Regions from separate parts of the Bacillus sp. JZ105 genome, predicted to be linked through region 3. Evidence: a T-box and tRNA genes for the amino acid it is inferred to sense, from the RefSeq annotation. Region 3 holds a T-box; the other regions hold tRNA genes.

Region 1 (2,234 bases), 300 kb from region 3:
TACCGAGCCAAGTATTCTTTTGAAAAATGGCGGTCCGGACGGGACTCGAACCCGCGACCTCCTGCGTGACAGGCAGGCATTCTAACCAACTGAACTACCGGACCGTTTTGGTTGCGGGGGCAGGATTTGAACCTGCGACCTTCGGGTTATGAGCCCGACGAGCTACCGAACTGCTCCACCCCGCGATGATATGGGTTTTAAAAAAATATGGCGGAGGAAGAGGGATTCGAACCCCCGCGGGCTTTGACACCCCTGTCGGTTTTCAAGACCGATCCCTTCAGCCGGACTTGGGTATTCCTCCGTATAGATGGTGGACCTTGTAGGACTCGAACCTACGACCGGACGGTTATGAGCCGTCTGCTCTAACCAACTGAGCTAAAGGTCCTTTATAGCGGCGGAGGGGATCGAACCCCCGACCTCACGGGTATGAACCGTACGCTCTAGCCAGCTGAGCTACACCGCCATGATCAACATTTTTTAAAAAGTGGAGCCTAGCGGGATCGAACCGCTGACCTCCTGCGTGCAAGGCAGGCGCTCTCCCAGCTGAGCTAAGGCCCCATAAAAGATGGTCGGGAAGACAGGATTCGAACCTGCGACCCCTTGGTCCCAAACCAAGTGCTCTACCAAGCTGAGCTACTTCCCGATCTTAATGGCGCGCCCGAGAGGAGTCGAACCCCTAACCTTTTGATCCGTAGTCAAACGCTCTATCCAATTGAGCTACGGGCGCTTATTTGATAATGCCGAGGGCCGGACTTGAACCGGCACGGTAGTCACCTACCGCAGGATTTTAAGTCCTGTGTGTCTGCCAATTCCACCACCCCGGCGTGGATGGTATAAGCGGAAGACGGGATTCGAACCCGCGACCCCCACCTTGGCAAGGTGGTGTTCTACCACTGAACTACTTCCGCATTACAGGATTTCTTTATTTTATTTGGCAATGCGGGTGAAGGGACTTGAACCCCCACGTCATAAAGACACTAGATCCTAAGTCTAGCGCGTCTGCCAATTCCGCCACACCCGCATGAAACATGGTGAGCCATGAAGGACTCGAACCTTCGACCCTCTGATTAAAAGTCAGATGCTCTACCAACTGAGCTAATGGCTCGCTTTAAAAGCGACTTGTCTATCTTACCATATGAAAGTGGTGCCGGCAAGAGGACTTGAACCCCCAACCTACTGATTACAAGTCAGTTGCTCTACCAGTTGAGCTACACCGGCTTTATCTATCCTAACATTATGTAAGAATAAATATGGTGGAGGATGACGGGCTCGAACCGCCGACCCTCTGCTTGTAAGGCAGATGCTCTCCCAGCTGAGCTAATCCTCCACTATGTAGGAATCTCTCGATCCGACAAAGATTATTATATACAGGTTTTAATCATTTGTAAAGGCTATATTAAAAAAATTTTATTTCAATTTTCATTGCGTATTTCTTTTAACAAATGATTGTCATTTCACCTATTCAAACAGCTGCTGTTCCACGTTCAGCAGCTGAACTTCTCTCTTCTATATTCTCTTTTAAAACGTTCGATTCCTTCAGAAATATTAGCAGTCCCTCATTTTTATACTTTAATGATATATGTAATCTCTTTAGCCATAAGTATTTATAAAAATCATTAGGTACTCTTACTGTTAAGACTGTAGGAAATAAAAATGGAAAAAGAACTTATACAAATTATTGGAAAGAATAGTTATAATAAGATTAAATTTGATTAGAGGTGATTCTGATGGCTTTAACAAAAGGTTGGAAAGTAACTATTTATTCTATTTTGGGGTTATTTGCTTTAGGGATGATTATAGGTTTTGCTTCATTTTTAAATATTTAAAGTATTATTCTTTGATCAAAAAGCAGGCTCCTCATGGGAAAAATGCTTGGGTGACCTCGGATAATAAGGCAGCTGTAACTGGTAACTTTTATTATAATATTGGACCTTTAAAGGATTTGTCTGTTGGTTTATAGGCTTACACATCTTTAATTTCCCTATATAAGCTGATACTCTGTCTCTCTATTGTTTTTTTATAGATATGTTTTATGCGATAGGCTCATTTTCTCTTTATATCCAAGTATTTTACACGCTGCTTGTGAACATAAAATGAAGCCACGATCTTTTATCAAACAAGTGCATAAATGTACCCTCAACTTGCACAAAAAAGATCAGTTCCAACTGGAACTGATCCTTATAGAAGCTTGGCGGCGTCCTACTCTCACAGGGGGAAACCCCCAACTACCATCG
Region 2 (2,234 bases), 1.6 Mb from region 3:
GCTGTAGTCGGTCCCAAGGGTTGGGCTGTTCGCCCATTAAAGCGGTACGCGAGCTGGGTTCAGAACGTCGTGAGACAGTTCGGTCCCTATCCGTCGCGGGCGCAGGAAATTTGAGAGGAGCTGTCCTTAGTACGAGAGGACCGGGATGGACGCACCGCTGGTGTACCAGTTGTTCTGCCAAGGGCATCGCTGGGTAGCTATGTGCGGACGGGATAAGTGCTGAAAGCATCTAAGCATGAAGCCCCCCTCAAGATGAGATTTCCCATTCCGTAAGGAAGTAAGATCCCTGAAAGATGATCAGGTTGATAGGTCTGAGGTGGAAGCGTGGTGACACGTGGAGCTGACAGATACTAATAGATCGAGGACTTAACCTATATTCTATTGTGAAGCATGAACATTGTTATCTAGTTTTGAGAGAATATTTTTAAAATATCTCTTGATTTATTTTCAATACATAGTATAATATCTTTTGTCACTAAATTGTCTGGTGATGATGGCGAAGAGGTCACACCCGTTCCCATACCGAACACGGAAGTTAAGCTCTTCAGCGCCGATGGTAGTTGGGGGTTTCCCCCTGTGAGAGTAGGACATCGCCAGGCTTTCTTCATTCCGCAGTAGCTCAGTGGTAGAGCTATCGGCTGTTAACCGATCGGTCGTAGGTTCGAATCCTACCTGCGGAGCCAATTTGGAGAGCTGTCCGAGTGGCCGAAGGAGCACGATTGGAAATCGTGTAGGCGGTAACCCCGTCTCAAGGGTTCGAATCCCTTGCTCTCCGCCACAATTTACATAATAAAGGGCCCGTTGGTCAAGCGGTTAAGACACCGCCCTTTCACGGCGGTAACACGGGTTCGAATCCCGTACGGGTCACCATTTTTATAGAATATACACCAGCATTTATTATTCGGAGGATTAGCTCAGCTGGGAGAGCATCTGCCTTACAAGCAGAGGGTCGGCGGTTCGAGCCCGTCATCCTCCACCATATCTTTTATATCGTCGCGGGGTGGAGCAGTTCGGTAGCTCGTCGGGCTCATAACCCGAAGGTCGCAGGTTCAAATCCTGCCCCCGCAACCAAAATGGTCCGGTAGTTCAGTTGGTTAGAATGCCTGCCTGTCACGCAGGAGGTCGCGGGTTCGAGTCCCGTCCGGACCGCCATTTTTCAAAAGAATACTTGGCTCGGTAGCTCAGTTGGTAGAGCAACGGACTGAAAATCCGTGTGTCGGCGGTTCGATTCCGTCCCGAGCCACCACTATTTGCCGGTGTAGCTCAATTGGTAGAGCAACTGACTTGTAATCAGTAGGTTGGGGGTTCAAGTCCTCTTGCCGGCACTGTTTTTCAAAAGTGGAGGGGTAGCGAAGTGGCTAAACGCGGCGGACTGTAAATCCGCTCCCTCCGGGTTCGGCGGTTCGAATCCGCCCCCCTCCACCATTTTTTGTTTTCATAGGGGCATAGTTTAACGGTAGAACAGAGGTCTCCAAAACCTCCGGTGTGGGTTCGATTCCTACTGCCCCTGCCAATTATACTTTATAATTCATTACATCTATGGCGGTTGTGGCGAAGTGGTTAACGCACCAGATTGTGGCTCTGGCACTCGTGGGTTCGATTCCCATCAATCGCCCCATTTTATTATTGGGCTATAGCCAAGCGGTAAGGCAACGGACTTTGACTCCGTCATGCGTTGGTTCGAATCCAGCTAGCCCAGTTGATATGCGGAAGTAGTTCAGTGGTAGAACACCACCTTGCCAAGGTGGGGGTCGCGGGTTCGAATCCCGTCTTCCGCTCCAATAATGGCGGCATAGCCAAGTGGTAAGGCAGAGGTCTGCAAAACCTTTATCCCCGGTTCAAATCCGGGTGTCGCCTTTTTTGAAAAGACTGCCGGGGTGGTGGAATTGGCAGACACACAGGACTTAAAATCCTGCGGTAGGTGACTACCGTGCCGGTTCAAGTCCGGCCCTCGGCACCATTGTTTTTTAATATAAGATGCGCTCTTTTATAATCATGCCGGTGTGGCGGAATTGGCAGACGCGCACGACTCAAAATCGTGTTCCTCACGGAGTGCCGGTTCGACCCCGGCCACCGGTATCAAATTGCTTTAGAATCAAGGCCTCAACATTAAGTTGAGGCCTTTTTCTTTGTGTTCTAACGCGCGACTATAAGCGACTAAAAAACCAAAATCGTGTGCGTAGATTGATTGAACTTTTGCTCTAAAGATAGCCTTCTGCATTATCACGTAATGA
Region 3 (2,234 bases):
TACCAAGCTGGAATGCGGTGTCCCCACCATAGCTGACGAGAAATACACCAGTCACGGATATTTTCCATCCAATGTAAATATGTCTTTTCAAATCGGTCTGGAACAAATTGAACTTTGTCGTCCCCTTTTTGCAGATGAATGGCTTCGTCTGCCAGCGGCTGCATTTTCACAAACCATTGTGTCGATAAATACGGTTCAACGACAGCTCCACTTCGCTCACTATGACCAACTGAATGCATGTGGTCTTCAATTTTGAACAAAATGCCTTCCTCTTGTAAATCCTTCACAAGCTGTTTGCGGCATTCGAAGCGGTCCATCCCTTTATATTGCAGGGCATGCGCATTCATTGTACCATCGTCATTCATGACAAGAATACGCTCTAACCCATGGCGGTTTCCAAGCTCAAAGTCATTCGGATCATGAGCAGGTGTAATTTTCACAGCACCTGAGCCAAACTCCATATCGACATAGTCATCACCGACGATTGGGATTTCACGGCCTGTGATTGGTAAAACCACTGTTTTTCCAATCAAATGCTGATAGCGTTCGTCATCAGGGTGTACGGCTACGGCTGTATCCCCCAGCATTGTTTCAGGTCTAGTCGTCGCAATTTCAATTGAACCTGTTCCATCTGAAAGCGGATATCTCAAGTGATAAAACGCACCTTGAACATCCTTATAAATGACTTCAATATCAGAAAGTGCCGTTTTCGTTGCTGGATCCCAGTTAATGATGTACTCTCCGCGATAAATAAGCCCTTTTTCATACAATTGAACAAACACTTGGCGGACGGCTTTATTCAGACCTTCATCTAAAGTAAAACGTTCACGAGAGTAATCGAGACCAAGACCCATTTTCGCCCACTGGCTGCGAATAAAATCTGCATATTCTTCTTTCCACTTCCACGTTTCTTCCACAAATTTCTCCCGGCCAAGGTCATACCGGCTGACGCCTTCTTCGCGAAGCTTTGCCTCGACTTTTGCTTGAGTCGCAATACCGGCATGGTCCATACCTGGAAGCCAAAGAACGTCATAGCCCTGCATCCGTTTCATACGTGTCACGATGTCTTGCAGTGTAGAATCCCATGCATGCCCAAGGTGCAGTTTTCCTGTCACGTTTGGTGGAGGAATGACGACTGTATATGGATCTTTCGTTTTGTCATTTTGTGCTTCGAAAAATTTTCCTTCAAGCCAGTACGTATAGCGGTCTTTTTCAATCGCATTAGGGTCGTACTTTGTTGGCATTTCTTGATTATTTGTTCCCATTTGTGTAACCTCCACATTTTTTCGGCTGATGAAACATAAAAAAAGCCTTTCCATCCTTATAAAAGGACGAAAAAGCTTTTTCGCGGTACCACCTTTTTTCACGAGACACATACACGTGTCCCATACACTCTAAAGGATAACGGGGTTCTCCCGAATTTCTCTACTTGTTCATTCAAGAAATTAAGCTCACAGGCGACCTTCCAAACAAGTACATCCTAGGAAACCTTTCAGCTCTTGGTTTCCCTCTCTTTAGGGTCTTGCTCGTACTCTTCCTGATCCACGCTTACGATATATCACGTTCATCAGCACATACTCATCTTTTATTAATATTACTAAATGCCTTTTGTTTTCGTCAATCATCTTTTCCGCTTTTCTTCTTCTTTATACAAATTGGGCAGGCACCCTTCGCCCTTTTGCCCATATGATAATAACAAAATGAAAAAGGAGGGCGTTTGATTTGAAGAAGATCAATCCTTACACACTTCCCCCCTGGCTGAGACAAATTCGGGCAGTTGCTTCCCAAGTCGTTCTCCCCATTGCTATATTTCAAGGATTTCGTACGATCATTTTCCCTACGACATTTGACGTCCTCATTCTAGGTATTCTTATTTTTCTCGCCTGTGCCTTTCATCTTGATTGGTTTTAAAAACTCATCATTATGTACCTGCCCATATAAAGCCAACGAAGCATCACCTCGTCATTCCGCCGATGACGAGGCACTTTGTTCTTCTTCAAGCCGTCTAGCCTGCTCAATTTCGTGAATTTTCATGACGGTCGGCTCAGAATTTTTCATCTGCCAATACGCTCTTAACAGCTGCTGGCAGCTTTCCATTTCATCCTGCCCGCCTGCCTCATAGGCTTTTACTGTATCAAACAGCCCTTGCGGATATGCAAGGTAGCTTAAGAATAAATGCAGTTCTTCCTCCCGAAGAGGGTTTCCTTTTTGATACGTATAAAACAAAGAAGTAC

What was found. A T-box is a leader RNA that pairs with one kind of tRNA and senses whether it is charged. The one in region 3 lies ahead of M1D81_RS13015 (valine--tRNA ligase), so its partner is inferred to be a tRNA-Val.
Region 1: it encodes a tRNA-Val, which carries the amino acid that the T-box ahead of M1D81_RS13015 (valine--tRNA ligase) is inferred to sense. The anticodon was not compared.
Region 2: it encodes a tRNA-Val, which carries the amino acid that the T-box ahead of M1D81_RS13015 (valine--tRNA ligase) is inferred to sense. The anticodon was not compared.

What each region holds. Positions count from the first base shown of each region.
Region 1 covers NZ_CP096387.1:2,822,664-2,824,897, forward strand. Annotated here, with positions in the region: tRNA gene M1D81_RS14505 (tRNA-Phe) at 1-9, opposite strand, end outside; tRNA gene M1D81_RS14510 (tRNA-Asp) at 28-104, opposite strand; tRNA gene M1D81_RS14515 (tRNA-Met) at 109-185, opposite strand; tRNA gene M1D81_RS14520 (tRNA-Ser) at 209-301, opposite strand; tRNA gene M1D81_RS14525 (tRNA-Ile) at 309-385, opposite strand; tRNA gene M1D81_RS14530 (tRNA-Met) at 390-463, opposite strand; tRNA gene M1D81_RS14535 (tRNA-Ala) at 486-558, opposite strand; tRNA gene M1D81_RS14540 (tRNA-Pro) at 567-643, opposite strand; tRNA gene M1D81_RS14545 (tRNA-Arg) at 651-727, opposite strand; tRNA gene M1D81_RS14550 (tRNA-Leu) at 739-824, opposite strand; tRNA gene M1D81_RS14555 (tRNA-Gly) at 837-908, opposite strand; tRNA gene M1D81_RS14560 (tRNA-Leu) at 939-1,021, opposite strand; tRNA gene M1D81_RS14565 (tRNA-Lys) at 1,030-1,105, opposite strand; tRNA gene M1D81_RS14570 (tRNA-Thr) at 1,143-1,218, opposite strand; tRNA gene M1D81_RS14575 (tRNA-Val) at 1,252-1,327, opposite strand; rRNA gene rrf (5S ribosomal RNA) at 2,187-2,234, opposite strand, start outside.
Region 2 covers NZ_CP096387.1:882,275-884,508, forward strand. Annotated here, with positions in the region: rRNA gene M1D81_RS04335 (23S ribosomal RNA) at 1-374, shown strand, start outside; rRNA gene rrf (5S ribosomal RNA) at 484-599, shown strand; tRNA gene M1D81_RS04345 (tRNA-Asn) at 609-683, shown strand; tRNA gene M1D81_RS04350 (tRNA-Ser) at 688-778, shown strand; tRNA gene M1D81_RS04355 (tRNA-Glu) at 796-870, shown strand; tRNA gene M1D81_RS04360 (tRNA-Val) at 904-979, shown strand; tRNA gene M1D81_RS04365 (tRNA-Met) at 995-1,071, shown strand; tRNA gene M1D81_RS04370 (tRNA-Asp) at 1,076-1,152, shown strand; tRNA gene M1D81_RS04375 (tRNA-Phe) at 1,171-1,246, shown strand; tRNA gene M1D81_RS04380 (tRNA-Thr) at 1,253-1,325, shown strand; tRNA gene M1D81_RS04385 (tRNA-Tyr) at 1,341-1,425, shown strand; tRNA gene M1D81_RS04390 (tRNA-Trp) at 1,440-1,513, shown strand; tRNA gene M1D81_RS04395 (tRNA-His) at 1,543-1,618, shown strand; tRNA gene M1D81_RS04400 (tRNA-Gln) at 1,628-1,699, shown strand; tRNA gene M1D81_RS04405 (tRNA-Gly) at 1,707-1,781, shown strand; tRNA gene M1D81_RS04410 (tRNA-Cys) at 1,787-1,857, shown strand; tRNA gene M1D81_RS04415 (tRNA-Leu) at 1,872-1,960, shown strand; tRNA gene M1D81_RS04420 (tRNA-Leu) at 1,998-2,079, shown strand; partial or broken gene M1D81_RS04425 (alpha/beta hydrolase fold domain-containing protein) at 2,205-2,234, opposite strand, start outside.
Region 3 covers NZ_CP096387.1:2,527,362-2,529,595, forward strand. Annotated here, with positions in the region: gene M1D81_RS13015 (valine--tRNA ligase) at 1-1,265, opposite strand, end outside; T-box leader at 1,325-1,554, opposite strand; gene M1D81_RS13020 (hypothetical protein) at 1,723-1,911, shown strand; gene ysxE (spore coat protein YsxE) at 1,963-2,234, opposite strand, start outside.